3 regions of the Microbacterium sp. G2-16M genome follow, and region 1 is predicted to be linked to each of the others. Evidence: predicted binding sites of a transcription regulator. Region 1 holds the regulator's gene; each other region holds the start of a gene.
The links. The regulator LexA, encoded in region 1, represses DNA repair genes until DNA is damaged. The targets are predictions, from matches to a motif close to TCGAACANNTGTTCGA.

Region 1 (9,877 bases):
TGCCGGGCCTGTCCACCGAGCTCGAGGACGTCACCGAGGTCGAGTACCGGCAGCTGCGACTGGAGAACGTCGTGCTCGTCGGCGTGCACCCCCAGGGTGCCCAGGAGGATGCCGAGAACTCGCTGCGCGAGCTCGCGGCGCTCGCCGAGACGGCGGGGGCCATCGTCCTCGACGGTGTGATGCAGCGACGCCCGCATCCCGACCCGGCGACGTACGTCGGGCGGGGGAAGGCCGAAGAGCTGCGGGGCATGGTCCTCGCCCTCGGTGCCGACACCGTGATCGCCGACACCGAACTCGCGCCGAGCCAGCGGCGCGCGCTCGAGGATGTCGTGAAGGTCAAGGTCATCGACCGCACGACCGTCATCCTGGACATCTTCAGCCAGCACGCGAAGAGCCGTGAGGGCAAGGCGCAGGTCGAACTGGCCCAGCTCGAGTACCTGCTGCCGCGCCTGCGCGGCTGGGGCGACTCGATGAGCCGCCAGGCCGGCGGACAGGTCGGCGCCGGCGGCGCCGGGATGGGCTCCCGCGGGCCCGGTGAGACGAAGATCGAACTGGATCGGCGTCGCATCCGCACCCGGATGGCGCAGCTGCGCCGTCAGATCAAGGACTTCGGTCCGGCACGCGCGGCCAAGCGGGCCGAGCGCAAGCGGCACACCGTGCCCTCGGTGGCGATCGCCGGGTACACGAACGCCGGCAAGTCGAGCCTGCTGAATCGCCTGACCAGCGCCGGCGTGCTCGTCGAGAACGCGCTGTTCGCCACGCTGGATGCGACCGTCCGCCGCGCTCAGGCCGCCGACGGCCGGGTGTACACGCTCACCGATACCGTCGGGTTCGTGCGCAACCTGCCGCATCAGCTGGTCGAGGCCTTCCGCTCCACCCTCGAAGAGGTGGCCGACTCGGACGTCATCGTCCACGTGGTCGATGCCGCCCACCCCGACCCCGCCGCGCAGCTGGCGACGGTGCGCGATGTGATCGGGGATGTCGGGGGCCGCGACATCCGCGAGATCGTCGTCTTCAACAAGGCGGATCTGGTCGGCGACGACACCCGCCTGGTGCTGCGCGGACTCGAGCCGACGGCGCTGTTCGTCTCCAGCCGGACCGGCGAGGGGATCGCGCAGCTGCGCCAGACGATCGAGGACGCCCTGCCGCTGCCGGCGGAGGAGATCACGGCACTCGTGCCCTATGACCGCGGCGACCTCATCTCGGCGGTGCACGAGTCGGGGATCATCCTCGAGCAGCGGCACGAGGCCGCCGGCACGCTCGTGCACGCCCGGGTGGGCGCGCAGCTGGCGGCACAGCTCGCCGCGTACGCCGTCACCGACTGAGCGTCACCGAAGGAGCGTCACCGGCTGAGCGTCAGCGGCTCCCCGTCGGCCGGGGTGAAGCCGAAGACGGCCCCCAAGAAGGCCAGTGACGTCTTCATGGCGTCCACCACGGTCTCGGAGCGGCGGAACCCGTGCCCCTCGCCGGGGTAGACGACGTAGGCATGCGGGATGCCGCGGGCCGCCAGCGCGTCGCGGATCGCCTCGGACTGGGCCGGCGGGACCACCGGGTCGTCGGCGCCCTGCAGCAGCAGCACCGGCACCCGGAAACGCTCCGGGTGCGACAGCGGCGACCGCTCCAGGTACAGCCCCTCGGCGGCCGGAAGCGGCCCGATCAGACCGTCCAGGTAGCGGGACTCGAAGTCGTGCGTGTCGGTGGCCAGCGTCCGGGCGTCGCCCACGCCGTAGCGAGAGATCCCCGCGGCGAACACGTCCGTGTTCGTCAGTGCCGCCAGCACCGTCCATCCGCCGGCGGAACCGCCCTCGATCGCCAGGCGCGCGGCATCCGCCCGTCCCGCCGCGGCCAGGCCCGCGGCCGCCGCGGCCACGTCGTCCACGTCGACCACGCCCCACTGCCCGCGCAGCCGCTCCCGGTATGCCCGGCCGTATCCGGTGGAGCCGCCATAGTTCACGTCCAGCACGCCGATGCCGCGGCTGGTGTAGAACGCGATGCGCGCGGATGCCGCGGCCGCCGTGTGCGCGGTCGGCCCGCCGTGCACGAACACGACGTACGGCGGCCGCTCTCCGGTCGGCGCCGTGACGTCGGGGTGGGTCGGCGGGTAATCGAAGGCGTGCACCGGTCCGTGCGGGCCGTCGAACGTCGCCGCCCGGGGCACCGGGTTCCACTCGGCATCCCAGGATGAGGCGCCGCCGCTGATCCGCTCGGCGCCAGCCGGATCCTCGACATCCACGAGCCAGACCGCTGGCGGGCCGGTCAGCCCGGCCGCGGTGAGGAGCACGCGGGACCCGTGCGCATCCTCGATCGAGGCGTTCGCGGTGGCGTCCACCCCCACCCGTTCGGCGCTCCCGGAGCCCGGATCGAGGATCACGACCTCGTCGCCGCCGTTCGTGCGGATCGCGACCACGCGTCCGTCCGCCAGCGGGCGGAACCAGCGCGTGCCCAGCACCCACAGCGGCCCGCCGGTGTCGGCGTCGGCGGGTGCGACCGGCCGGGGCTCGGCACCGCCCGAGACCCGGATCCGCCAGAGATTCCAGCGGCCGGTGACATCGTCGGCGTACAGCAGCTCGTCCGCGCCCAGCCACTCCGGCTGCAGCACCGCCGACGCGCCGGCGGCCACCGTCGCACCGGACGGGGAGTCGCCATCCGACAGCCGCCGCACCTGCAGCCGGGTGCGGTCCCACGGCATGTCGGGGTGGTCCCACGCGATCCAGGCGAGACGGCTGCCGTCCGGTGACAGCGCCGGGTGGGCGACGAAGTCGCTGCCCGAGGCCAGCGAGCCGATGATGGGCGTCTCGCCGGTCGTGATCTCGACGATGTCGCGCACCGGGACGCCCGCTCCGGCATGGGTCTCGCGGATCGCCAGCAGCCGGTCGTGCTGCACGGTCAGTCCGCCGTAGCGCTCGCCGCGACCGTCCGGAGTGAGGCGCCGGGACTGGCCGCCGGCCAGCTCCCACACGGCCTGATCGCTCCTCTCCACGAAGAAGAGGCGTCCGTCCGCGGTCGCGGCCCACGCCCCGCCGCCGTACTCGTGCACGCGGGATCCCACGTTCCACGGCGCGGGCAGCAGCACGCCGGAGCGACGTGAGTGCACGGTCATCCGCCCACCCTCGGCGGGGACGGACGCGCCCCACCAGATGTCGTCGCCGACGAACTGCGCGCCGTCGATCCGCGGGGCGGAGGATGCCGCCAGCTCGGCCGTGATCGGGGAGGGCCAGGTGCCGTAGGGGAGCGTGGAGGGCATCCTCCCACGCTAGTCTGCGGGGCTGGTGCCGGCCCGCCGAACGGCGCCCGCGGGCCTGCCTACGGTCGTATCCCTTCGTCGATATGGACCTCGAAACAGTGCGTCACACCCGGTGTCGACGCTGCCGGATGGCCCTACCGTGGTCGCATCGACGCCCGGTCCTCCCGGGCAGGAGCGACAGCCGAGCCCGGCACCCGCCCGCGAACACACAGCGCACTCCCGCGCTGGACCGCGGCCGCCCGGCCACCGCCCTTGCCACCGAACAGGACCCCGTCATGTCCCTCGCCGACGACCTCCCGCGCGGCGCCGACCTTCCCGAGGGGAGCGGCGCTTTCCGCGAACGCGGCACGCTCCCGTTCTCGTTCGAGCTGTACCCGCCGCGGATGCCGGAGGCCACGCCCGCGCTGCACGAGACCATCCGGCACCTCGCCGCAGCCGGGCCGCGCTTCATCTCCGTCACCTACGGCGCCGGAGGGTCGCACGGTGGCCGCTCGCTCGCCCTGCTCCGGCATCTGCGTGCGCACACCGCGGTCGAGCCGCTGGCGCACCTGACCTGCGTCGGCAACACGTATGCGGGTGCGGCCCGGCTCATCCGCGAGTTCCTGGACGCCGGCATCCGCAGCTTCCTCGCCCTGCGCGGCGACCCGCCGGACGGCGCGACCGAGGGTGACCGCTTCCTCGGCGATCTGGACAGCGCGGCACAGCTCGTGCAGCTGATCGACCGGGTGCAGGCCGAGCGCGCACCGTACGCCGAGACGCCGCTGGCGGGGCTGCCGGGCGCGGCCCGGCTCGATCGCCCGGAGCCGGTCCAGACCGCGGTGGCCGCGTTCCCGCACGGGCACCCGCGCTCGCGGCACCCGCGCGAGCACATCGACGCGCTGCTGGCCAAGCAGGCCGCCGGGGCGACGTTCGCGATCACCCAGCTCTTCTTCCACGCCGACGACTACCTCGGCTTCGTCGACCGGTGCCGGAGCGCGGGCGTGACCCTGCCGATCCTGCCCGGCATCATGCCGATCACCGCGCCGTCCCGCCTGCACCGGGTGCTCGAGCTGACCGGCCAGGACGTCCCCGCCGAGCTGTCCATCGGACTGCAGATCGAACCGGATGCCGCGGCCCGGCGGGCGTTCGGGATCGGCTACGCCGCGCGGCTGGCCGCCGAGGTCGTCGCCGGCGGCGCCCCCGGCGTGCACCTGTACGCCTTCAACAGCCATGACACGGTCCTCGCGGTCCTCCGCGAGGCCGGCATCCTGACCACCACCGACAAGGAGACCGTACGATGACCGCTTTCCCGCAGGGAACCATCCTGGGCTACCCCCGCATCGGCCGCCGCCGTGAGCTCAAGCACGCCGTGGAGGCGCACTGGGCCGGGCGGATCGACGAGGCCGAGCTCGAGCGGATCGCCGCGGCGCTGCGCCGCGGCACGCGTCGACGTCTGGTCGACCTCGGGCTCGGCGCCGACGACTCGTCCATCCCCGAGTCGTTCTCGTTCTACGACCAGGTGCTCGATGCGGCGGTGACCGTCGGGGCGCTCCCGGAGCGCTTCGCCGCGCTGCGCGAGCCGGACGGCACCATCGGACTCGGCGCGTACTTCGCCGCGGCCCGCGGCGACCGGGAGCGCGCGCCGCTGGAGATGACCAAGTGGTTCGACACGAACTACCACTATCTGGTGCCCGAGATCGGACCCGATACCGCCTTCGTGCTGGACGACGACCGGCTGGTGCGGCAGATCGCCGAGGCGCGTGCGGACGGCATCACGGTCCGTCCGGTCGTCGTCGGCCCGGTCACCCTGCTGGCGCTGTCGAAGGCGCCGGCGGCCCCTACGCCCGCCGGCTTCACCCCGCTGGACCGGCTCGAAGACCTGCTCCCGGTGTACGTCGACCTGCTCGCCGCACTGAGGGCCGCGGGTGCCGAATGGGTGCAGCTGGACGAGCCGGCACTGGTCAGCGAGAGCCTCCCGGTGGACGCGTCGCGCCTGGCGGCGGCTGCCCGGCGCGCCTACGACGTGCTGGGCGGCGGCGGCGATCGACCGTCGCTGCTGGTGGCCGCCGGCTATGCGCAGCCGAGCGCCGAGGCATGGCGCGCGTTGGCCGCCGCGCCGATCGAGGCCATCGCGCTCGACCTGGTGCGCGGTGACGTGCCGGAGCCCGCGGTCGGCCTGGGCGAGAAGACCCTCGTGGGCGGGGTGATCGACGGTCGCAACGTCTGGCGCGGCGATCTGGCCGCCGCATGGGACACGCTGGAGCGGCTGCGGCGCCTCGGCGCCGGACACGTCACGGCCGGGACATCCACCTCGCTTCAGCACGTGCCGCACGACGTCGCGGACGAGGCCGATCTCGCCCCGCGGCTCGCGTCCTGGCTCGCGTTCGCCGACCAGAAGGTGCGGCAGGTCGCCACGCTGGCGACCGGACTGGAGCGCGGACGCGCGGCCATCGACGAGGCGCTGGATGCCGCATCCGCCGCCCTCGCCGACCGGCGCAGCGCACCCGGGGTCCGCGACGGGGCGGTGCGGGTGCGCGCGGCTGCGCTGAGCGCCGACGCCTTCGTCCGCGGCGATCACGGGGCCCGCGAGGCGGCGCAGGATGCCGCACTGGACCTGCCGCCGCTGCCGACCACGACGATCGGCTCGTTCCCGCAGACCGACGAGCTGCGCCGCACGCGCGCCGCGCATGCGAAGGGGGAGATCTCCACCGCCGAGTACGAGCAGCTGCTGCGGCTGGAGATCACCACCGTGATCGGGCTGCAGGAGGAGCTGGGGCTGGACGTGCTGGTGCACGGCGAACCCGAGCGCAGCGACATGGTGCAGTACTTCGCCGAGAACCTCGACGGATTCGCCGTGACCCGCAACGGATGGGTGCAGTCCTACGGCACGCGCGCCACGCGACCCTCGATCCTCTGGGGCGACGTGTCCCGCCCGGCGCCCATCACCGTGCCGTGGTCGGCGTTCGCGCAGGCGCTGACGGACAAGCCGGTCAAGGGCATGCTCACCGGCCCGGTGACGATCCTGGCCTGGTCGTTCGTCCGCGACGACCAGCCGCTGGGTGAGACCGCGAACCAGGTCGCGCTCGCGCTGCGGGACGAGATCGCCGAGCTCGAGGCGGCGGGACTGCGGATCGTCCAGGTCGACGAGCCCGCGCTGCGCGAGCTGCTGCCGCTGAAGAGGGTCGGCCAGCAGGCCTACCTGGACTGGTCGGTCAACGCGTTCCGTCTGGCCACCGCGGGCGTCGTCCCGGCCACGCAGGTGCACACTCACCTGTGCTATTCGGAGTTCACCGAGGTGATCGACGCGATCGCCGCGCTGGATGCCGACGTCACCTCGATCGAGGCGGCCCGCAGCGGTGGGGAGGTCGTCGGCGACATCGCCGCCGCCGGCTTCGAGCGGGGCGTGGGACCCGGTGTGTACGACATCCACTCGCCGCGGGTGCCCCGCGTGAGGGAGATCACCCGGCTGCTGGAGCGAGCGGCCGCCGAGCTCGGGCTGCGGCAGATCTGGGTGAACCCGGACTGCGGCCTGAAGACGCGTGCCTACCCGGAGACGGTCGCATCGCTGCACAACCTGGTCGAGGCCACCCGACGGGTGCGCCTCGGGCTGGAGGTCGGCGTGCCGGCCTGATGCCGTGACGACGCGGTTCCGGGTCGGGGCGATCGCGCCCGGCCCGGAACCGCGTCTGCGGATCAGACCGCGCGCAGGACGGCGACGACCTTGCCCAGCACGACGGCGTCGTCGCCCAGGATCGGCTCGAACGCCGAGTTGCGGGGGAGCAGCCAGGTGTGACCGTCGCGCTGCCGGAACGTCTTCACCGTCGCCTCGCCGTCCAGCATCGCCGCGACGATGTCGCCGTTCTCGGCCGTCGCCTGCGACCGCACGACCACCCAGTCGCGGTCGCAGATGGCGGCGTCGATCATCGACTCGCCCTGCACCTTGAGCATGAACAGGTCGCCCTTGCCCACGAGCTGGCGGGGGAGGGGGAAGATCTCCTCCACCTGCTGCTCGGCGGTGATCGGCACCCCCGCCGCGATGTGCCCGACCAGCGGGACGAGGGCGGCGTCGCCGACCGCCGGGGCGGTGTCGGCGGGATTCTCGGTGCCCGAACCGGGCAGGTCGATCAGCACCTCCATGGCGCGCGTCTTGCCGGCGTCGCGTCGCAGGTAGCCGCTCAGCTCGAGCTGGTTCAGCTGGTGGGTCACGCTGGACAGCGACTTCAGGCCGACCGCGTCGCCGATCTCGCGCATGCTCGGCGGATACCCGTAGCGGGCGATCGAGCGCTGGATGACCTCGAGGATCGCCATCTGCTTCTCGCTCAGGCTCTTGCGTCGGCGCGTCTGTCGGCGCGGCTTGGGACCCGCGTCGTGCGATGCATCGGTCATGTCAGCTCCCGTTCTTGCCGCCGAGGCAGCGTCTTCGAATGTCGGAGGTCGGTGATGGGGTGGCCTCATCGAAACGGTATCCGTTCCCGAACCGGATCGAGGGCAACGCCGTCGCGTGTCGCCCTTCGAGTCGATTCGGGGAAGAGTCCGCTTGACAGTTTACAACATCGAAACTAGATTCGGAAGAGAAGTTCGGCACCGGTCCTCCCGGCCGAGGGTCGGCGCCGAACCTCTCCCCATCACTCGGAGGAACGCATGAGCACCATCGGCATCGCCAGCACGGCAGGGATCACGCCGCACAGCACGGCCCACGCGGCCACCCGCCTGCGACTCACCGCACGCGGTCGCCGTGTGCTGGCCGCCCTGGTGGCGCTGCCGGTCGCCGCGGCGATCGGCATGGCGGCGCTCAGCGGCGGATCGGCGCTCGCCTCGCGCGACACCGGGGCCGCGGCGGGGTCGTTCGCGATCGTGACCGTCAGCGCCGGCGACACGCTGTGGTCGATCGCGCAGACGGTGGCGCCGCAGGCCGACCCCCGGGACGTCGTCGACGGGATCGTGCGCCTGAACGCGCTGGACGGCGTCACGGTCGCGCCGGGCGATCGACTGTCGATCCCGACCGAGTACGCGCCGGCGAAGTGACCCGCCGGGCGCCCGCGGCGCGCGCTCTACGATGGGACGCGTGAGCCCCCGTCTGGAAGACCTGCCGATACGCGACGATCTGCGCGGACTGACACCGTACGGCGCCCCGCAGGCGCCTCTGCCGGTCGCCCTGAACGTCAACGAGAACACGCATCCGGTTCCGAAAGAGGTGTCCGACGACATCCTGGATGCCGTCGCCCTCGCGCTGCGGGACGTCAACCGGTACCCGGATCGCGAGTTCACGGTGCTGCGCGAGCAGTTCGCCGAGTACCTGGGTCACGGGCTGACGCGGGATCAGATCTGGGCGGCCAACGGGTCGAACGAGGTCCTGCAGCACCTGCTGCAGGCGTTCGCCGGACCGGGCCGGACGGTGTTCGGGTTCGCCCCGACGTACTCGATGTACCCGCTGCTGACCCGTGCCACCGGCGGGCAGTGGGTGGCGGGCGAGCGCGGTCACGACTTCACCATCGACGCCGCATCGGCCGCGGCGCAGGTGGCGCAGGCGCAGCCCGACGTGGTGATGCTGTGCGCACCGAACAACCCGACCGGCACGCCGCTGCCGCTGGATGTGATCGAAGCCGTGTACGAGGCGACCACGGGCATGGTGATCGTCGACGAGGCGTATTGGGAGTTCGCGCCGCGCGAGGAGCGCTCGGCGCTGACGATGGTGGCCGATCGACCGCGGATGGCGGTCTCGCGCACGATGAGCAAGGCGTTCGCGTTCGCGGGTGCGCGTGTCGGCTACCTCGCCGCCGACGCCGCCGTGATCGACGCCCTGCGTCTGGTCCGGCTTCCGTATCACCTGAGCGCGCTCACCCAGGCCGCAGCATCCGCCGCCCTGCGCCACGCCGAGACCATGCTGGCCACGGTCGACGACATCGTCGTCCAGCGCGATCGGATCTCGGCCACTCTGCCGGCGCTCGGCTATGACCCGTACGAGTCCTGGACGAATTTCGTCCTCTTCTCCGGCGTCGAGGACCCGGGTGCGACCTGGCGGGCCCTCTACGAGCGCGGCGTGCTCATCCGCGACATCGGGCTGCCGCACTGCCTGCGCGTCACAGCCGGCACCGAGGACGAGACCAGCGCGTTCCTGGATGCGCTGGCCTCGGTAGACTCGGCGTCATGACCAGCGCCGCCTCCCGCACCGCCTCGCGGACCCGCACCACGAGCGAGTCGACGGTCGAGCTCGTGCTCGATCTGGACGGCGCCGGCGCATCCCGCATCGACACCAGCGTCCCGTTCTTCGACCACCTGCTGACGGCGTTCGCGAAGCACTCGCTGACCGACCTCACCGTGCGCGCCTCCGGCGACACCGACATCGACGTGCACCACACCGTCGAAGATATCTCGATCGTGCTCGGCCAGGCCATCCGCGAGGCGCTCGGCGACAAGAGCGGCATCTCGCGCTACGGCGATGCGCTCGTGCCCCTCGACGAGGCGCTCGCCCAGGCGGTCGTGGACATCAGCGGGCGCCCGTACCTCGTGCACGACGGCGAGCCGGCCGGCTTCGAGCTGCACCTGATCGGCGGGCACTTCACCGGCTCGCTGGTCCGCCACGCATTCGAGGCGATCTCGTTCCACGCGGGATTGACCACGCACGTGCGCGTGCTCGCCGGCCGCGATCCGCAC
Region 2 (9,877 bases), 1.1 Mb from region 1:
TTCGGCGGCCTCGTCGGCGTGGGCCACGGCCGCGGCGGCGCCGGCCGCGGCATCCGTCCATTCCGACTCATCGAACCGCTCGCCCAGTTCGCGCAGCAGCGCGGTGGGGTCGCCGAGCTCTTCCCGCAGCCGGGTCAGTCGGGTGCGGGCGGCGTCGATCTGGGCCGGCGCCGAGGTGTTGGCGCGCATCCACTCCTCGTGCTCGGCGCGGGCGCGGGCGATGATGCCCTGGGCGTCGGCGACGTGCCTCGTGATCAGCCCTGCCCGGCGCTGCACCTCGGCGGGCAGCAGTCCGGATTCGTCGCCGATCGCGCGATAGTCCTCGAAGGCCTCGTCGCGCACGTGCTGGGCCGTCATGCGCGCGCGGCGCAGGGACGCCGGGGCGCCGCCGCCGTAGAGCGCTCCGGACAGGCCGACCTCGAGGTCGAGCTCGCCCACCTCGTCATCGAGTCGAACCAGGGCCGAGCCCGCGGCGGTGCGCGCCGCGGCGGCTGCCGCCGTGGCCCGCGGGGAGCGGCGCGCAGACCTCACCGCCCAGCCGATCGCCACGATCACCACCGCGGCGACCACGATCACGACCAGCGCGGGCACGAGCCAGCGCACGATCTCGCCGACCACCCCCGCGAACGGCATGTCAGCCGATCTCGACGGATGCGGGTCGGGATGCGGTGGCCCGGCTGGGTTCTTCGGGCCTGGGTTCTTCGGGCCTGGGTGCCTCGGGCTCGCCGACCAGCACCAGAGCGCGGAGCTCGGCGACGGTGTCCACCGCCGCCTGGGCGCCCTCGGCCTCGTGCGGCCAGCTGAATCCCCAGCGCACGAAGATCACCGGGACATCCCGCTCGGCGCCGCCTTCGACATCGTGATGCCGGTCGCCGACCAGGACGGGACGCGAGACATCCGCCCCGGCCGCCGCGAGCCGGCGCAGCGCCTCGCCGATGATGTCGGCCTTGCGGCTCAGGGTCTGCTCGTCCGGCGTGGAGCCGACGGTGGCGGTCAGATGCGGGGCGAGGCCGAAGTGATCCATCAGCGCCACCACCTGCACCTCGGGCTTGGAACTGGCCGTGGCCTGGGGGATCCCGGCGGCGCCCAGTTCGGCGATGAGGGCGGCCATTCCGGGGAACAGCCGGGCGCCCGTGGTGTAGCCGTCGGCCCTGCCGATCGTGCGGTAGTAGGAGACCGCTTCGGCGGACTGCTCGGGGCTCATCCCCACGTTCGCCTGGAACGAGTCGAACATCGGCGGTCCGATCCAGTGCACGAGCTCGTCGTGCGTCGGGGCGGGATGGCCGAAGTGTTCGAGGGCGATGGAGAGGCGGCGCAGGATGCCCTCGGAGGCGTCCACGATCGTCCCATCCACGTCCCAGAGGATGCAGGTGAACGGCGAGAGGGCGGACATGTCCCCCAGCCTACGGTGGCGGGCTGGCACGGATCCTTCAGGAGGGGCCCGGTGGGCGCGGTCCTGGCCTGCGACGTAGCCGTGGTCGACATCGACGACCTCGGCGGGAACATCCTCGGCTCCACGCTGGACAAGGCCGTCGACGAACACCGGCTGCGGGCGATCCTGAGGGACAACCCGCTCGGTCAGGGCCACGAGTCGACTCCGCTGGGCATCGTCCGCGCGGTCTGATCGCCCCGCGCCGTGGGGGTGGCGCGCGCCGCGATCTTCGGCCCGCTTCAGCTGTCGCTGATGTACGCGAAGCCGGCGTTTCCCGTGCATCAGGGACAGATGAAGGTCGTTCGGGCGAGCGTCGACGGGTGCGGGCGAGCCGCTGCTTTGTTCGCATCTGAACCAGATCGCAGGGCAAGGATGGGGATGCTGATACCGACCGATCTGACGGGATAATCATGAATTGATCATTGACACAGCGAAGCTTCGTTCGATACACTGAAGGTAGTTCACCCGAGGGACAGACCGGAGGTTTCGCTGATGTCATCATCGTCTGCGGTGCTGTCGGAGTTGGATCAGCTGGTCGAGGACCTGACCGGGTCGCGGGCCCTGGCGGCGCGGGCGTTCGCGGCGGAGATGTTCTTCTTCGAACGGGTCGGCGGGCTGGTCCAGGAGCGGGAGCGGGAACGCGCCGTCCGGGACGGGAATGGGGCGGTCACCTGCTCGTCGCAGCTGGGTATGCGGGAGGTGTATGCCGAGGTCGCGGCCGCGTTGCGGCTGAGCGAGTGGCAGGTGGCGCGGAAGGTGTCGCAGGCGTGGAGCTTGACCCACCGGTTCTATGAGACGTTGTGCGAGGCCAGCGACGGCCGGATCTGGCCGGAGCATGCGACGCTGATCGCGGAGACCGGTGCGGTGATCGAGGACGATCGGGTGCGCCGTCAGTACGAGGCGGTCGCTGTGGATATGGCGGGGGAGATGACCCCGGCACAGTTGCGGCCGGCGTTGTCCGGGCTGGTGTCCCGGCTGGACCCGGAAGGCACCCAGCAACGGGTCCGGGACGCCGTGAAACGCCGGAGGGTGACGGTGCGGGAGCTGGAACCGGGGCTTGCCCGGATCACCGCGGACCTGCCCACCACCCAAGGTGTCGGGATCGTGAACCGGCTGCAGGAGATGGCCGATCAGCTGTACGAACAGAACGCCGCCGACCGCGCCCAAGCCGAAGCCCAAGCCGAAGCCGCGGCTGCGGTCGCCGATGCGGCCGCGGATGCGAACGCCGGGGCAGACCCGAACCGCGACCGTGCCGACGCCGACGCGGACCCGGATGCCCTCGCCGACCGTGCCGGCGCCGACGCGGACTCGGACGGCGTCGCGGACGGCGGCAGCGATGATGCCGAGTCTGAAGAGGCCGAGTCTGGGGATGCCGGGTCTGGGGAGGTCGTGTTCGATGAGCGGACCCGGTCGCAGATCATGGCGGACGTGTTCAGCGACCTGCTGCTGACCAACATCCCCGACGGGCACGGCACCACCGAACAGGCCAGAAACCAGCTCGGGGCGATCACCGGAACCGTGCAGGTCACCATCCCGGCCCGCACCCTCACCGGCGAAACCATCGGCGGGGCGACCGTGGTCGGGTTCGGGGCGATCGACGATGACACCGCCCGGGACCTGGCCGGGGCGGCCCGGGCGTGGACCCGGGTGTTCACCAACCCGTGCACCGGGGTCCCCACCCGTGTGGACCGGTACCGGCCAACCAACAGACAGCGGCTGTTCCTGCAGGTACGGGATGAGCACTGCCGGTTCCCCGGCTGCCGCCGCCCCGCCCACAAATGCGACATCGACCACACTGTCGCGTACGCCGAGGGCGGGCAGACGTGTCTGTGCAACCTGGCACACCTGTGCAAACGGCACCACACCCTCAAACACGAGACCGACTGGACCGTCATCCAGCTGCCCGGCGGGATCCTGGAATGGACCGCACCCACCGGACGCATCCACCACACCCGACCACCCGACACCGTCAGATTCGAACCCATCGCGCTGATCGTCGACGAACCACGACACAGACACGAGATCAGCCACGCCCTCGCCCGCGACCCCGCACCCTTCTGACGCGGTGGGCAGTCCGTCAGGACCAAATCCAGCAGCTCGGATCCGGATCAGAACAGGCGGGGCGCCCCGGACTCGATGCCCTTCATCCCGTCGTAATCGAGGGTGACGCAGCGGATGCCGCGGTCCGCGGCCAGCACCTTGGCTTGAGGTTTGATCTCCTGGGCGGCGAACACGCCGCGCACCGGCGTCAGGTGCGGGTCGCGATCCAGCAGGTCGACGTAGCGGGTGAGCTGCTCGACGCCGTCGATGTCGCCGCGGCGCTTGACCTCCACCGCGATCGTGCCCCCGGCCGGATCGCGCAGCAGCAGATCGACGGGCCCGATCGCCGTGGGGAACTCGCGGCGCACGAGCGTGAGACCGTCGCCGATCACATCGACCTGCTCGGCGAGAAGCCGCTGCAGGTCAGCCTCCACCCCGTCCTTCTGCAGCCCCGGGTCGAGGCCGAGCTCGTGGTGGGAGTCGTGAATCAGCTCGTAGATCTGCACGACCAGCTCGTCGCCGCTCTTGCGGTGGGTGACGCGCCACTGCTCGAGCACGCCGGCGGATGCGGCATCCTCGCTCGGCTGCTCGACCACCAGCGTGCATGGCGGGCTCATCCAGTTCAGAGGCTTGTACGATCCGCCGTCCGAGTGCACGAGCAGACTGCCGTCGCCTTTGTGCACGAGCAGTCGCGTGGCCAACGGCAGGTGCGCGTTGAGACGCCCGTGGTAATCGACGGAGCAGCGGGCGATGACAAGGCGCACCCGATGAGCCTACCCGTGGGTCGCTGTTCCCCAGGTCGTCGTGAGCTCGGCAGCCGAGGTCACGATGCCGAAGCTGCGGGCGACCACGGCGATCGACGCGTCCTGCGCCTGCGGCGTGTATGTCGCCACGCAGTCGGCCACCAGCGACACGAGGTATTCGGCGGAGAGCCCGTCACGCAGGCTCGATTCGACGCACACCTCGGTGGCGACGCCGGTGAACAGCAGCGAACGTGCGCCGAGCGTGCGCAGCGTCATGTCCAGGTTCGTGCCCACGAACGCGGAGTAGCGGTGCTTGGTGATGACGATCTCGCCGGGCAGCGGGTCGACGCCGTAGAACTCCGCTCCCCACGAGCCGGTGCGGCAGATCACACCCGCCGGAGCGTCGGCCGGATCCGCCGAGTACCGGCTCAACCAGGCGGCGGTGTCATCCGTCTCGTCGTGCGTCGTGCGCACGAAGACCACGGGCACGGATGCCGCTCGCGCCGCGTCGATGAGGGCGACCAGCCGGGGCACCATCGCACCGACCGCGGCCACATCGCTTCCCAGCCGTGCGACGGCCCCGGTGGGATCGCAGAAGTCGTTCTGCACATCGATGACGATCAGTGCGGCGCGGCTAGGATCGAAGCGGACGGGCAGTTCCGGCATGGGGTTCCTCTCGCTCCTGCGGCAGCGGCGACGCGGAGTCCGGCTCACCATACCCGATGCGTCAGCGCCGTGACGCCCGTGCACCGCGAGCGAGGAGACGATGAGCGCTGACCCGGCCCGCAGCCGCGTCGAGTCCGTCGACACGGCGCTTCGGCTCCTCCTTCTGCTTCATCAGCAGCCCGAGCTGCGGGTGACCTCAGCCGCCAGGCAGCTTGGTGTGGCCCCGTCCACCGCCCACCGACTGCTGAGCACGCTCGAGGCCCGTCGCTTCGTCACCCAGGACCGGGTCAGTCGGGCGTATCGTGCCGGACCCGCGCTGATCGAACTCGGCCTGCAGAGCACCGGCTCGTTCGACGTGCGCGTGGCGGCCGAACCGCACCTCAAGGCGCTCGCGGGACGGATGGGCGAGACCGTGAACCTCCTCGTCCTCGAAGACACGTCGGTCCGCTTCATCGCGGGGTATGAGAGCGATCAACGCGTGCGCACGCATGTGCTCACCGGGACCCTTCTGCCGGCGTACGCGGTCTCGGGCGGCAAGGTGCTGCTCGCGGAGCTGCCGCGCGAGACGCTGAAGGCGATGTATCCGCACGGACTGCGCAAGCTCACGTCACGAACGAACACGTTCACCCAGCTGGTGGACGAACTGTCGCTCGTGATGATGCGGGGCTACGCCATCAACCACGGGGAGAGCGAGGCTGGGCTGAGCGCCGTCGCGGTGCCGTTGAAGGACCACCTCGGTCGGACCATCGCAGCCGTTGCCATGTCGGCCCCGACCGCACGACTGAAGCGCCTCGACCTGCGCGAGATCGTCATCCAGCTGCGCGAGTGCGCGCGGCAGATCCGCGCCGACCTGGCCCGGTGAGAGGCGTCTCGGCCTCGACCGACCCTCATTGATTCCGCACAGCGGAATCGGCGGGGGCTCTCCATTGCCCCTGTCACCGGCGCGCGGTTGGGTGACAGGACGTCGTCGGGCCGCGTCGAAGTGGCCCGGAAAGGAACTTCAGCGATGAAGATTGATGCTTTCTGCCATCTGCTCCCGCGTGCCTACGCCGACCGCCTCTTCGCGATCGACGACAGCCCGGTGGCACGCAACATCCAGAAGAGGGTGAGCGGAGTCCCTGCACTGGTCGACATGGACGTGCGGTTCGCGTTCATGGATGAGTTCGGATCCGACTATCGGCAGGTCATCAACACCGCAGCCCCTCCGCTGGAGGATCTCGGACCGGCCTCGCGCACGACCGAACTCGCACGTATCGCGAATGACGGCATGGCCGAGCTCGTCGCGGACCATCCTGACCGCTTCGCGGGCTTCTGCGCTGCGGTCTCGCTCGACGACGTCGAGGCGGCCATCGCAGAGGCCGAGCGTGCGTTCGACGAGCTGGGCGCCGTCGGCGTCCAGATCTACACGCACCACCATGGCGGCCCGATGGACCAGGAGCGCTTCTTCCCGTTCTACGAAGCAGTGGCGCGGCGCGGGAACAAGATGATCCAGGTCCATCCCTGCCGCGATTCGAGCTGGGCCGACTACAAGACCGAAGAACGGTCGAAATTCGAGATCTGGTGGACGCTGGGGTGGGAGTACGACCTGGCGGCGTTCATGTCGCGCGTGGTCTTCGCAGGCATCTTCGAGCGACTCCCCGACATCAAGATCCTGATGCATCACGGCGGTGCGATGATCCCGCACTTCGCCGGGCGTGTGGGCCCCGGGTGGGACCAGCTGGGCGCGCGGACGCCGGACAGCCAGCGCGAGGACATCACCGGCTACCCGCTGACAAAACGGCCGATCGACTACTTCAAGAACTTCTACGTCGACACCGCATACTTCGGCGCCGGCGACGCGATGCGCACCGCGATCAAGTTCTTCGGCGTCGATCGCACGCTCTTCGGATCGGACACCCCCTTCGATCCCGAGAAGGGACCGGGCTACACCCGGTCGACGATCGCCAATCTCCAGGAGATGGACATCCTCACGGATGCCGACAGAGAAGCGATCTACCACGGCAACGTCACCCAGCTCCTGGGGCTGTAGCGCTGCCGACGCACCACCTACACAGAATCGAGGCACACAATGAAGTTGCTCCGCAGAAGGAAGCTGGGCGCGGTCGCGCTCGCGGCATCCGCCGCGCTCCTCCTGGCCGCATGCTCGTCAGGACCGTCCGGCTCCGGTGATTCCGCAGGCAGCGGACCAGAGAAGGCGGACCTCACCGTCGCCATCAACCCGTCCTCCCAGTTCGCGCCGATGTACTACGGCATCGACTCCGGGATCTTCAAGAAGCACGGCCTGACCCTGAAGATCGTGCCGCAGACCGACATCGCGGCGATCATCTCCGGCATCGCGAGCGGCCAGTACGATTTCGGCTTCGCGACCGTCGTGCACGTGCTCACCGCCAATGCGAACGGCATCCCGATCCGGACGGTCTCGTCGATCGAGGGACAGCTCAAGCCGGACGACGACGGCACCGTGACGATCGCGTCGAAGGATTCCGGCATCACCGACTTCTCGCAGATGGCGGGCAAGCGCCTGGCCACCGTGGGCCTCTCGTCGATGAACACCCTCACCTCGTGGGCGCTGGCCGAGAAGGCCGGAATCGACCCGAAGTCGATGAAGCTCGTGCAGCTGCCGTTCGGTCAGATGGCCGCCGCGCTTGCGAACGGCGACGTCGACGCGGCCGTGATGCAGTGGCCGTTCGCCGGAGACGCGCTCAACGCGGGTGGCAAGGTGCTCGCCTACAACAACGGGGTCATGTTCGGGAACACGGCGACGACGTTCTTCAACACCTCGCAGTCGTTCATCGATCAGAACCCGAACACCGTGAAGGCGTTCTCTGAGGCGATGATCGAATCGATCGATGCGGCGAACGCGGACCCGGATGCGGCTCGCAAGGCGCTCATCCCCGGGATGGGCCTGAGCGAGGAGCAGGCGAAAGAGGCAAAGTGGAACATCGGCGGCGTCCCGTATGTGAGCCTCGACGCGTTCACGACGGCGCAGAGCTTCCTCGTGAAGTACTCCGATGACAAGGCGGCGGCCTCGGCGACCGAAGCGCTCGACGTGAGCACTCTGGTGTATCCGGGCGCGCTCCAGAAGAAGTAGACCCGTTCCGGCGAAGGGAGGAGCGTGATGAGCACGCAGAGGATGTGGACCGCATGGGTGCTGCCGCCGGCGACGGTGCTCATCGTGCTCCTCCTGTGGCAGGGGGTGACATCGACCGGGATCGTCAGCTCGGTCCAGTTCCCGACGATGGCCGACTCGATGGCGGCTCTGTGGCATGAGGTCGTCTCGGGGCGGGTGTGGAGCGCCGTCGGCGCAACGCTCCTGGGGTGGCTGATCGGGATGATCATCACGATCGCCCTGGGGATAGCGGTGGGCACCGCTCTCGCGTCCAATCGATTCGCGTTGCGCAGCGCGGCGCCGGTCATCGAGATCTTCAAGGCCATTCCGGCCATCGCGATCCTTCCCCTGGTGATCCTGGTCGCCGGTTCCACCCTGCCGATGAAGGTGTTCCTGATCTGCTTCGCCGCCTTCTGGCCGTTCGTGATCCAGGTGATCTACGGCGTGCAGTCCATGGACCAGGTCGTGCTCGACACCTCGCGGGCGCTCGGAGTGCGCGGCATCCGACGGTTCTTCGCGGTCAGCATCCCGAGTGCGTCGCCGTACCTGGTGACCGGGATGCGGATCGCCTCCGCACAGGCCCTGATCCTCGCGGTCGTCGCCGAGATCGTCGGGGGTGCCGAGGGGATCGGACGCAACATCCTGCTCGCGGAGAACTCCGGGACCTCCGCCTACCCGACCATGTATGCCTACATCCTCGTCGCCGGCCTGCTCGGGCTGGTCCTCACCGGTGCCTTCTTCCTGTTGGAGCGCAGACTCATGCATTGGCACGAATCGCAACGGAACATCCGTGCGTCCAACGGGGCGGTGGGGGCATGAGCCGGCTCACCACGAGCGTCGTGCGCGTCTCGCGTTCTTCTCCTCCCATCCCGCTGAGAGGGCTCGGTCGCGTCCTGACCCCTCTGTGGCTGCCGGTGCTGCTGGTGGCGGCGTGGTGGGTGCTCTCCGCGCGCAGCACATCGCCTTTCTTCCCCCCGCTGCAGGACATCCTGGTCGAGACGTGGAACCAGTGGATTCTCTTCGGCGCATGGACGAACGCCGTGAGCAGCGTCCAGAACCTTCTGATCGGCTACGCGGCCGGCGTACTCATCGGGCTGGTGGGCGGATCGGTGCTGTGGCGGCTGCGTCTCGTGCGCACGGCGACCAACCCGATCATCTATTTCCTCTACGTGCTTCCCGCCCCGGCGCTCCTGCCGGCGATGATCGCGATCTTCGGCATCGGCGACATGCGCCAGATCGCGCTGATCGCGCTGGGCTCGATCTGGCCGACGCTCCTGAACACCCTCGACGGGATGCGCGGCATCGACGGGGTGAAATTCGACACGGCCCGTGCACTGCGGCTCGGCGGATGGCGGCAGTACTTCTCGCTCGTCCTGCCCGGTGCGGCACCGCAGATCGCTGCCGGGATGCGTGCGAGTCTCACCGTCGGCATCATCCTCGTGGTTGTCAGCGAGATGGTGGCCGCGCAGTCCGGGATCGGCTATTTCATCCTGCAGGCGCAGGCCTCGTTCGCGATCAAGAAGATGTGGACGGGCATCCTCGTCCTCGCCGTGCTGGGCACTGCGCTCAATTACCTGTTCATGCTCGTCGAGCGCATCGTCCTCCGGTGGTACTACCGGTCGCGTGCGCTGAGCGGTTCGTAGGAGGCTGTCATGACCATCGCTCAGACCACACAGACCGTGCTCGCGGTCGACGGCTTGCGCAAGATCTACAACGAAGGCACCGAGCAGGCGAACCTCGCCATCGACGACGTCACCTTCACCGTCACCAAGGGCGAGTTCGTCTGCATCGTCGGTCCCAGCGGCGCCGGCAAGACGACGCTGCTCCGTTGCATCTCCGGCCTCGCACCGGCAAGCTCCGGCTCGATCACGTTCGAAGGTCGGCCGC
Region 3 (9,877 bases), 760 kb from region 1:
CCGGCATGGCGCGGCGGCTGCGGGAGCTCGGGCTCGGGTACCTCACCCTCGACCGGGCGAGCGCCACGCTGTCGACCGGCGAACGGCAGCGCGTGCAGTTGGCCCGGGCCGTGCGCAACCGCACGACGGGTGTGCTGTACGTGCTCGACGAGCCGTCGATCGGGCTGCACCCGGCGAACGTCGCGGGGCTCGTCGGCGTCATGCGCGACCTGCTGGCCGACGGCAACTCGGTCGTGTTCGTCGACCACGACGTGCAGGTGCTCGGCCAGGCGTCGCACCTGATCGAGATCGGCCCCGCCTCGGGAGCCGACGGCGGGCGGGTGATCGCCGCCGGCACCGCAGACGAGCTCGCGGCGTCTGTGGCGTCGCGGCTCGGACCGTTCCTGTCCGGCGGCACGGCGGTGCTCGTCCGCGACCGCGCGCGTGCGGACGAGTTGTTCGCGCACGGGCGCATCCACCTGGCGACGGCCCCGCTGCACACCGTGCACGCGCTGGATGTCGACATCCCGCGTGGACGCCTGATGGCCGTGACCGGCGTGTCGGGCTCGGGCAAGACCACCCTCGTCCTGGAGGCGCTGATCCCCGCGCTGCGGGCACGGATCGACGGCGGCCGGATGCCGCACCCCGTCACCGCGCTCGAGACCACCGGTGCGCCGTTGACGCAGGTGTACGTGGTGGACGCCGCACCCATCGGCATCAACGTGCGCTCGACCGTGGCCACGTACTCGGGCGTGATGGACCGGCTGCGCCGCGCGTTCGCCGAGACCGAAGCGGCACGCAGCCGGGGATGGGGTCTCGGCGACTTCTCGTACAACACCGGGAGTCTGCGCTGCCCGCGCTGCGACGGCACCGGGGAGGTGTCGCTGGACGTGCAGTTCCTGCCCGACATCGACATCACCTGCCCGGTGTGCCGGGGCTCGCGATACGCGCCCGAGGCCGACGCGGCGCGGCTGGAGAACGGGATGAGCCTGCCCGACGTGCTCGCGCTGACCGTCGCCGGCGCGCTGGACGCGATCGGCGCCATGCCGCAGGTGCGGCCGCACCTGCAGACGCTGGTCGACCTCGGGCTCGGCTACCTCACGCTGGGCGAGGCGACCCCGGGGCTGTCTGGTGGCGAGGCGCAGCGCCTGAAGCTCTCCGGTCAGTTGCGGCGCCGGCAGGACGGCGCCGTGTTCGTGCTGGACGAGCCCACGGTCGGCCTGCATCCGCTCGACGTGCGCGTGCTGATCGGCGTGCTGCAGCGCCTGGTCGAGCACGGTGCGACGGTGATCGTCATCGAGCACGACCTCGACCTGATCGCGAACGCCGACGGGGTGATCGACCTGGGCCCGGGCGGCGGAGTCGACGGCGGGCGGGTCGTGTTCGCCGGCACCGTCGACGACCTCGTGACAGCGCCCGGCAGCATCACCGGGACGTACCTCGCGGCCCACCTGAAGGAGCACGCATGCACGACCACCAGACCCTGACGATCGGACGGGCGCGCCGGGTGCTCGAGGAGCGGCTGCGGCCGGCGATCCATTCCGATCCGCATCCGCTCGAGCTGGCGGCGCACGTCGTCCGCGGCGAGCCGATCCCGGTCGCCGAGGGACTGAGCGGGCCCTTCGGGCCGACGGCGATCGGCGCGGCCTGGGGGCGGGCGTGGGACACGACGTGGTTCCGGGTGAGCGGGCGGGTGCCGGCATCCTTCGCCGGGAAGCGGGTCGAGGCGGTCATCGACCTCGGCTTCAACAGCGCCGTCCCGGGGTTCCAGGCCGAGGGGCTGGTCTACCGCGCCGACGGCACCCCGATCCGCGCCCTGCATCCCCGCGCGCAGTGGGTGCCGATCGAGACGGGGGACACCGTCGTCGAAGCGACCGTCGAGTTCTTCATCGAGGCCGCGTCCAACCCGGTCATGCTCGACCTGGCCGCGCCGTTCCGGCCCACAGGTGTCGGCGAATGGGAGACCGCGGGTGAAGCGCCGCTGTATCGGCTGAGGCGGGCGGACCTGTGCGTGTTCGAGCCCGAGGTGTTCGAGCTCGTGCACGATGTCGAGGTGCTGCTGCAGCTGGCCGTCGAGCTGCCGGATGCCTCGACCCGCCGCGCCCGGATCCTGCACGCACTCGACCGGGCGCTGGACCTGATCGACCTGCAGCAGGTCGCCGGGACCGCCGCATCCGCGCGCGCCGCCCTCGCCGACGTGCTCGCCGCGCCGGCCGAGGCCAGCGCCCAGCGGATCGCGGCGATCGGTCATGCGCACATCGACTCGGCCTGGCTCTGGCCGCTGCGCGAGACCGTGCGCAAGGTCGCCCGGACCGCGGCATCCATGACCCGGCTGCTGGATGAGCATCCCGAGTTCGTCTACGCGATGTCGAGCGCGCAGCAGTACGCGTGGCTGCGCGACGAGCGACCCGAGGTGTTCGCCCGCGTCCGGCAGGCCGTGGCCGACGGACGTTTCATCCCGGTGGGCGGGATGTGGGTGGAGACGGATGCCGTCCTGCCGGGCGGCGAGTCGCTCATCCGACAGATCGCCTACGGACAGCGGTTCTTCCGCGAGGAGTTCGGAGTCGAGTCCCGCGGCGCATGGCTGCCGGACAGCTTCGGCTATTCCGGAGCGCTGCCGCAGATCCTGGCCGGAGCCGGGTTCGAGTGGTTCCTCACCCAGAAGATGTCGTGGAATCAGACCAACCGCTTCCCGCACCACACCTTCGCCTGGGAGGGCGTCGACGGCACCCGGATCTTCACGCACTTCCCGCCGATGGACACCTACGAGGCCGAGCTGTCGGGAGCAGAGCTCGCCCGCGCGACGCGGCAGTTCGCCGAGAAGGCGGTGGCGTCCTCTTCGCTGGCCCCCACCGGTCACGGCGACGGGGGCGGCGGGACGACCCGCGAGATGATCGCCCGCGCGGCGCGGCTGGGCGACCTCGAGGGCAGCGCCCGTGTGGCCTGGCAGACGCCGGACGACTTCTTCGCACAGGCCAAGGCCGAGCTGCCCGATCCGCCGGTGTGGCGCGGCGAGCTGTACCTCGAGCTGCACCGGGGCACCTACACCAGCCAGCACGCGATGAAGCAGGGCAATCGCACGAGCGAGGAGCTGCTGCGTCAGGCCGAGCTGTGGGCGGCGACCGCGGCGGTGCGGGCCGGGCATCGGTATCCGTACGAGGCGCTCGACGGGGCGTGGCGCGAGGTGCTCCTGCTGCAGTTCCACGACATCCTCCCCGGATCGTCGATCGCGTGGGTGCACCGCGAGGCGCGCGAGCGGTACGCGCGGATCGAGCGGACGCTGCAGGGGATCGTCGACGAGGCGCTGCGGGCGCTCGGGGTGCGCCATGGCGAGGGGGGAATGCTCATCAACCCCGCCGTCGTCGCGCAGCGCGGCGTGCCGGCCGGTGGGGTCGGCGTCGGCACGGATGCCGCGGTCGGCCGGGTCGCGGCATCCGACGACGGCTTCGTGCTGGAGAGTGCGCACGTCCGTGTCGCGGTCGATGCCGCCGGCCGCATCACCTCTGCGATTCAGCGCGCGACCGGGCGAGACGCGATCCCTGCGGGGCTTTCCGGCAATGTGCTGCAGCTGCATCAGGACTTCCCGAATGCGTGGGATGCGTGGGACGTCGACGCGCACTATCGCGGCTCGGCCGTCGATGTCACCGGCGGCCGTGCCGAGCGGGATGGCGACGCGATCGTCGTGCGGGCGACGTTCGGCGCATCCGCCATCACGCAGCGGCTGACCCTGTCGGACGACGGCCGCACCCTTCACATCGACAACGAGGTCGACTGGCGCGAGACCGAGAAGTTCCTCAAGCTCGCGTTCCCGCTCGACGTATTCGGCGACCAGGTGATCGTCGAGACGCAGTTCGGCCACCACGCGCGGCCGACGCACACGAACACGTCGTGGGATGCCGCCCGGTTCGAGCAGCACACGCAGCGCTGGTTCGTGCTGGGCGAGCCCGGGTTCGGAATCGCGTTCCTGAATGACAGCAGCTACGGGTTCGACGCGACCCGGGTCGAGCACGACGGCCGGATCGTCCAGGTCGCGCGGTTCTCGATGCTGCGCGCGCCCCGGTATCCCGATCCGCATACCGATCAGGGCGTGCAGCGCATGCGGTACGGGTTCGTGATCGGCGCGGATGAGACGGATGCCGCAGCCGCCGCATCCCGCTTCGCGGCGCCGCTCCTCCCGGCGACGGGGCCCGAGGTCGCACCCCTCGTGCGCGTGACGGGTGCCGCGCTGAGCGCGGTGAAGCTTGCCGACGATCGCTCGGGCGATCTGGTGGTGCGGGTGTACGAGGCGCGCGGCGGGCGGGCCACGGCATCCCTCACCCTGCCGGCCGGAGACGTCGTACACGCCGATCTGCTGGAGCGGCCGGGGGAGTCGTTGCCGGTGGTGGACGGCACGGTGCAGCTGCCGCTGCGTCCGTTCGAGATCGCGACGCTGCGGGTGCGGCGCCGGTGACTCTGCCTGCACGTGTGAGTGCAGACCCACTGCTCTGACCGGCCGCGCGCCACGCGCCGGCGCTTCCGCGTCAGAAGGGTGCGGGGTCGCGGGCGAGGGCGTTCGCAGTGATGGGTTGGAATCTGACGGTGCCGGGTGGTCGGGTGTGGTGGATGCGGCCGGTGGGGGCGGTCCATTCCAGGATCCCGCCGGGCAGCTGGATGACGACCCAGTCGGTCTCGTGCTTCAGGGTGTGGTGGCGTTTGCACAGGTGTGCCAGGTTGCACAGGCACGTCTGCCCGCCCTCGGCGTACGCGACAGTGTGGTCGATGTCGCATTTGTGGGCGGGGCGGCGGCAGCCGGGGAACCGGCAGTGCTCATCCCGCACCTGCAACAACAGCCGCTGTCTGTTGGTGGGCCGGTACCGGTCCACACTGGTCGGGACCCCGGTGCACGGGTCGGTGAACACCCGGGTCCAGACCCGGGCCGCCCCGGCCAGGTCCCGGGCGGTCTGGTCATCGATCGCCCCGAACCCGGTCACGGTCGCCCCGCCGGTGGTCTGCCCGGTCAGGGTGCTGGCCGGGATCGTGACCTGCACCGTCCCGGTGATCGCCCCGAGGTTCTCTCTGGCCTGCTCGGTGGTGCCGTGCCCGTCCGGGACGTTGGTCAGCAGCAGGTCACAGAACACGTCCGCCATGATCTGCGACCGGGTCCGCTCATCAACCACCAGCCCCGCAGCGTCCGGATCGGCGTCGGCATCCGCCGGAGCGCCGGTTGCGGCGTCGTGATCAGCGCTACCGGTCGCCGCGGCATCCCCCGCACTCGCGGCCTTCGCGGCCGCTTCGGCTTCGGCTGCGGCTTGGTCGGTTTGGTTCTGTTCGTACAGGTCGGTGGCCATCTGCTGGACCCGGTTGTATGCGCCCACGGCCTGCACGGTGGGCAGGTCCGCGGTGATCCGGGCAAGCCCCGGCTCCAACTCCCGCACCGTCACTTTCCGCCGTTTCACGGCGTCCCGGACCCGCTGCTGGGTGCCTTCCGGATCCAGCCGGGACACCAGCCCGGACAGCGCGGGTCGCAGCTGGGCCGGGGTCATCTCCCCCGCCATATCCAAAGCGACCGCCTCGTACTGACGGCGCACCTGATCGTCTTCGATCACCGCACCGGTCTCCGCGATCAGCGTCGCGTGCTCCGGCCAGATCCGGCCGTCGCTGGCCTCGCACAACGTCTCGTAGAACCGGTGGGTCAGGCTCCACGCCTGCGACACCTTCCGCGCCACCTGCCACTCACTGAGCCGCAACGCGGCCGCGACCTCGGCATACACCTCCCGCATGCCCAACTGCGACGAGGCGGTGACCGCCCCGTCGCCGTCCCGGATGGCGCGTTCCCGTTCCCGCTCCTGGACCACCCCGGCGACCCGTTCGAAGAAGAACATCTCCGCCGCGAACGCCCGCGCCGCCAGAGCCCGCGACCCGGTCAGGTCCTCGACCAGCTGATCCAACTCCGACAGCACCGCAGACCGGCCCGCAGACGATGATGACATCAGCGAAACCTCCGGTCTGTTCCTCGGGTGAACTATCTTCAGTGTATCGAACGAAGCTTCGCCATGTCAATGGTCAATTCATGATTATCCCGTAAGATCGGTCGGTATCAGCATCCCCTCGTCCTTGCCTTCAGGCGTGACCGAGATGCGAACAAAGGGGCGGACTGACTGGCCCGCCTGACCGCGTTTCGTCTCCTCGCTGCGCTCGTCGCTCAACGGGCTGTGCGGCGGTCTGACCGGCCCGGCTGACCGCGTTTCGTCTCCTCGCTGCGCTCGTCGCTCAACGGGCTGTGGGGCGGTCTGACTGGGCCCGGCTGACCGCGTTTCGTCTCCTCGCTGCGCTCGTCGCTCAACAGGCTTTGGGGCAGCACGTCGCTCAACGAGCTGTGAGGCGCCTCGACCCGCTGAGAGCCGACTGACCGAGGACAGCACCCGGCGGTGAGAGAATGGATGCGGCGTGCTCGTGTCGCCTCTTCCTCACCCGACAGTGTGGGTCGAAGTGCCGCCGGGCCACAGGACGGCGTCCGCCACCACACTCAGTGAGGAGCGATATGTCCCTGCAGAACACCGCCGCGCCCGAGCACGCCTCGGCCCCGGCATCCGAGCGGATCGCGCAGCATCGGCGCTATCTGATGTGCAAGCCCGAGTACTTCACCGTGGCGTACGAGATCAACCCGTGGATGCACAAGGCCGACCCGACCGACACGCCCAAGGCCGTGCGTCAGTGGCAGACGCTCTACGACACGTACCTCGCCCTGGGCCACGACGTCGAGCTGATCGACCCGATCGAGGGCCTGCCCGACATGGTCTACACCGCCAACGGCGGGTTCATCATCGACGGCACCGCGCTGGGCGTCCGCTTCAGCGTGGGGGAGCGCAGCGGCGAGGAGCGTCCGTTCATGGACTGGTTCGCCCGAAACGGCTTCGAGGTCGTCGAGCCGGTCGCGATCCAGGAGGGCGAGGGCGACATCCTGCTGGTCGGGGATGTGATCCTGGCCGGCCACGGCTTCCGCTCCGACATCGCCAGCCACGCCGAGATCGCCCGCGTGTTCGACCGGGAGGTCGTCTCGCTCAAGCTCGTGAACCCGAACTTCTACCACCTCGACACGGCGATCTGCGTGCTGGATCCGGTGCAGGGTCCGGGCGGGGTGGACAGGGCCAACATCGCCTACCTGCCGAGCGCCTTCGACGACGCCAGCCGGGCGATCCTTGAGCAGCGCTACCCGGATGCGATCCGCGTGCCCGAGGCCGACGGCGCCGTGTTCGGCATCAACGCCTCCAGCGACGGGAAGCACGTGTTCATCTCGCCGCGTGCCACCGGGTTCGACGCCCTGCTGCGCGAGCGCGGCTACGAGCCGGTGCACGTCGACCTGTCCGAGCTGCTGCTGGGCGGCGGCGGCATCAAGTGCTGCACCCTCGAGCTGCGCGGGGGTGCACGATGAGCACGGCGACCAACCTGGACACCAAGGCGGTCCGGATCATCCGCACCGAGGACGACCACCTCGCCCACAACTACCATCCGCTGCCGGTGGTCGTGGCCACGGGCGAGGGCTCGTGGGTGACGGATGTCGAGGGCAAGCGCTACCTCGACCTGCTGTCGGCCTACTCGGCGCTGAACTTCGGGCACCGGCATCCCGCCCTCGTCGCCGCGGCGACCGAGCAGCTGGGCCGACTCACCCTGACCAGCCGCGCGTTCCACAACGACCGGCTCGGCGCGTTCGCCACCGCCCTGGCCGAACTGTGCGGCAAGGACCTGGTGCTGCCGATGAACACCGGCGCCGAAGCGGTCGAGACCGGCATCAAGACCGCGCGCGCCTGGGCGTACCGGGTCAAGGGCGTGCCGACGGATGCCGCGACCATCATCGTCGCAGACGGCAACTTCCACGGCCGCACGACCACGATCGTCGGCTTCAGCGACGACGAGAGCGCCCGCGACGGGTTCGGACCGTTCACGCCCGGCTTCGTGCGGGTCCCGTACGGGGATGCCGATGCCATCGCGGCGGCGATCGACGAGAACACCGCCGCGGTGCTGGTCGAGCCGATCCAGGGCGAGGCCGGGGTGATCATCCCGCCGGAGGGCTACCTGGCGCGTGTGCGCGAGCTGTGCACCGAGAACAACGTGCTGTTCATCGCCGACGAGATCCAGTCCGGCCTGGGCCGGGTGGGCGCCACGTTCGCCTGCGACCGCGAAGGCGTCGTGCCGGACGTGTATCTGCTGGGCAAGGCGCTGGGCGGCGGCATCCTGCCGGTCTCGGCCGTCGTCGCCGACCGGGACGTGCTCGGGGTGATCCACCCCGGCGAGCACGGCTCGACGTTCGGCGGCAACCCGCTGGCGGCCGCGGTCGGCCTGCGGGTCGTCGAGATGCTCTCCTCGGGCGAGTTCCAGCAGCGCGCGGCCGCCCTCGGCGAGCACCTCAAGACCAAGCTGGATGCGTTCCTCGGCCACGGCGTCACCGAGGTGCGGGTGGCCGGGCTGTGGGCCGGCGTCGACATCGACCCCTCGATCGGCACCGGGCGCGAGATCGCCGAGCGGCTGCTGGCGCGGGGCGTGCTCGTGAAGGACACCCACGGCCAGACCATCCGGATCGCCCCGCCGCTGGTCGTCCGCGCCACCGAACTGGACTGGGCGCTGGACCAGCTCCGCGTCGTGCTGGAGGGCTGAGCGGACGTGACGGCGAAGGCGACGGAGGTCACGGAGGACGACGACCCGCGCGGGGCGCGTTCGCTGATCGATCGCGCCTTCGCCGTCATCGGCACGTTCCAGGGCGGCCGGTCGCGGCAGAGCCTGTCGGACATCAGCCGCCGCACCGGGCTGCCGATCGCCACGTGCTATCGCATCGTCGCGCGCCTCACCGACTGGGGGGCGCTGGAGCGCGACGCCGAGGGCCGGTACAGCATCGGCCTGCGCCTGTGGGAGATCGCGTCGTTCGCGCCGCGCTCGGTCGGCCTGCAGCGCCTGGCCCGGCCCTACATGCAGGACCTCTACGAGACCACCGGGTACGCCTGTCACCTCGCCATCCGCGAGGGCCTCGAACTCGTCTCGATCGAGCGCTTCCAGAGCCCGCGCCGGCGGGTGCGGCGTCCGCTGGTGGGCAGCCGCTACCCGCTGCATGCGACGGCGATCGGCCTCGTGCTGCTCGCCCACGCCCCGGCCGAGGTGCAGGACGAGGTGCTGGAGCGCGGACTGGAGCCGTTCACCACGCGCACGTACACGGATGTCGAGACCCTGCGCCGGGTGCTGGTCGACGTCGAGCGGGCCGGCTACGCGGTCAGCGACCGGCAGGTCGACGAGGTGCACGTGGGCTTCGCCGCCCCCGTGCGCGGGGCGGACGGCTCGGTGGTCGCGGCGGTCTCGCTCGCCCTGGATGAGCAGGGCGCCGACCCGAAGAACCTCATCCACCTCGTGCGGCTGACGGCCACCTCGATCGGGCGTGCGCTGGCGTCGTCCGGCTTCGGGCGCGCCGAGAGCTGAGCCCCGCCCGCTGAGCCCCCGCCGCTGAGTCGCGCTCAGCTCGCCTGTGCGGCCAGCTCGCTCTCCGCGTCGGCCTTGACCCGGGCCAGCTCCACCTTGCCGGTCGGAGTGCGCTCCAGCGACGGACGCACGAACACGTGCCGCGGCCGCTTGTAGCCCGCCAGGCGCCCGTCGAGGAATCCGAGCAGCGCCGGCACGTCGATGACCGCCCCGGGCGCCGGCGACACCATCGCGCTGACGACCTCGCCGAACCGCCGATCCGGCAGGCCGAACACGACCGCGTCATCCACCGACGGGTGCGCCAGCAGGCTCTCCTCCACCTCGCCCGGGAACACCTTCTCGCCGCCGGTGTTCACCACGGCGCTGAGGCGTCCGAGCAGCTCGATCCCGCCGCGCCCGTCCGCGCGCGCCCAGTCGCCGGGCATGACGTAGCGGTGCCCGCGGATGGTCGGGAACG

Region 2: a site for LexA is predicted at 1,863-1,878, ahead of AC0L6F_RS11270 (HNH endonuclease signature motif containing protein). Genes of this name have one in related genera too.
Region 3: a site for LexA is predicted at 5,995-6,010, ahead of AC0L6F_RS12875 (HNH endonuclease signature motif containing protein). Genes of this name have one in related genera too.

Annotation. Positions count from the first base shown of each region.
Region 1 covers NZ_CM147897.1:3,476,257-3,486,133, forward strand. The annotation lists gene hflX (GTPase HflX) at 1-1,325, shown strand, start outside; gene AC0L6F_RS16395 (S9 family peptidase) at 1,343-3,244, opposite strand; gene AC0L6F_RS16400 (methylenetetrahydrofolate reductase) at 3,520-4,524, shown strand; gene metE (5-methyltetrahydropteroyltriglutamate--homocysteine S-methyltransferase) at 4,521-6,854, shown strand; gene lexA (transcriptional repressor LexA) at 6,917-7,609, opposite strand; gene AC0L6F_RS16415 (LysM peptidoglycan-binding domain-containing protein) at 7,865-8,248, shown strand; gene AC0L6F_RS16420 (histidinol-phosphate transaminase) at 8,280-9,374, shown strand; gene hisB (imidazoleglycerol-phosphate dehydratase HisB) at 9,371-9,877, shown strand, end outside.
Region 2 covers NZ_CM147897.1:2,362,680-2,372,556, forward strand. The annotation lists gene AC0L6F_RS11255 (hypothetical protein) at 1-633, opposite strand, end outside; gene AC0L6F_RS11260 (HAD hydrolase-like protein) at 635-1,393, opposite strand; partial or broken gene AC0L6F_RS11265 (coenzyme F420-0:L-glutamate ligase) at 1,466-1,624, shown strand; gene AC0L6F_RS11270 (HNH endonuclease signature motif containing protein) at 1,925-3,493, shown strand; gene nucS (endonuclease NucS) at 3,541-4,236, opposite strand; gene AC0L6F_RS11280 (cysteine hydrolase family protein) at 4,246-4,881, opposite strand; gene AC0L6F_RS11285 (IclR family transcriptional regulator) at 4,982-5,743, shown strand; gene AC0L6F_RS11290 (amidohydrolase family protein) at 5,888-6,910, shown strand; gene AC0L6F_RS11295 (ABC transporter substrate-binding protein) at 6,950-7,972, shown strand; gene AC0L6F_RS11300 (ABC transporter permease) at 8,000-8,809, shown strand; gene AC0L6F_RS11305 (ABC transporter permease) at 8,806-9,633, shown strand; gene AC0L6F_RS11310 (ABC transporter ATP-binding protein) at 9,643-9,877, shown strand, end outside.
Region 3 covers NZ_CM147897.1:2,717,355-2,727,231, forward strand. The annotation lists gene AC0L6F_RS12865 (excinuclease ABC subunit UvrA) at 1-1,466, shown strand, start outside; gene AC0L6F_RS12870 (alpha-mannosidase) at 1,445-4,429, shown strand; gene AC0L6F_RS12875 (HNH endonuclease signature motif containing protein) at 4,500-5,948, opposite strand; gene ddaH (dimethylargininase) at 6,500-7,390, shown strand; gene rocD (ornithine--oxo-acid transaminase) at 7,387-8,610, shown strand; gene AC0L6F_RS12890 (IclR family transcriptional regulator) at 8,617-9,420, shown strand; gene AC0L6F_RS12895 (AMP-binding protein) at 9,456-9,877, opposite strand, start outside.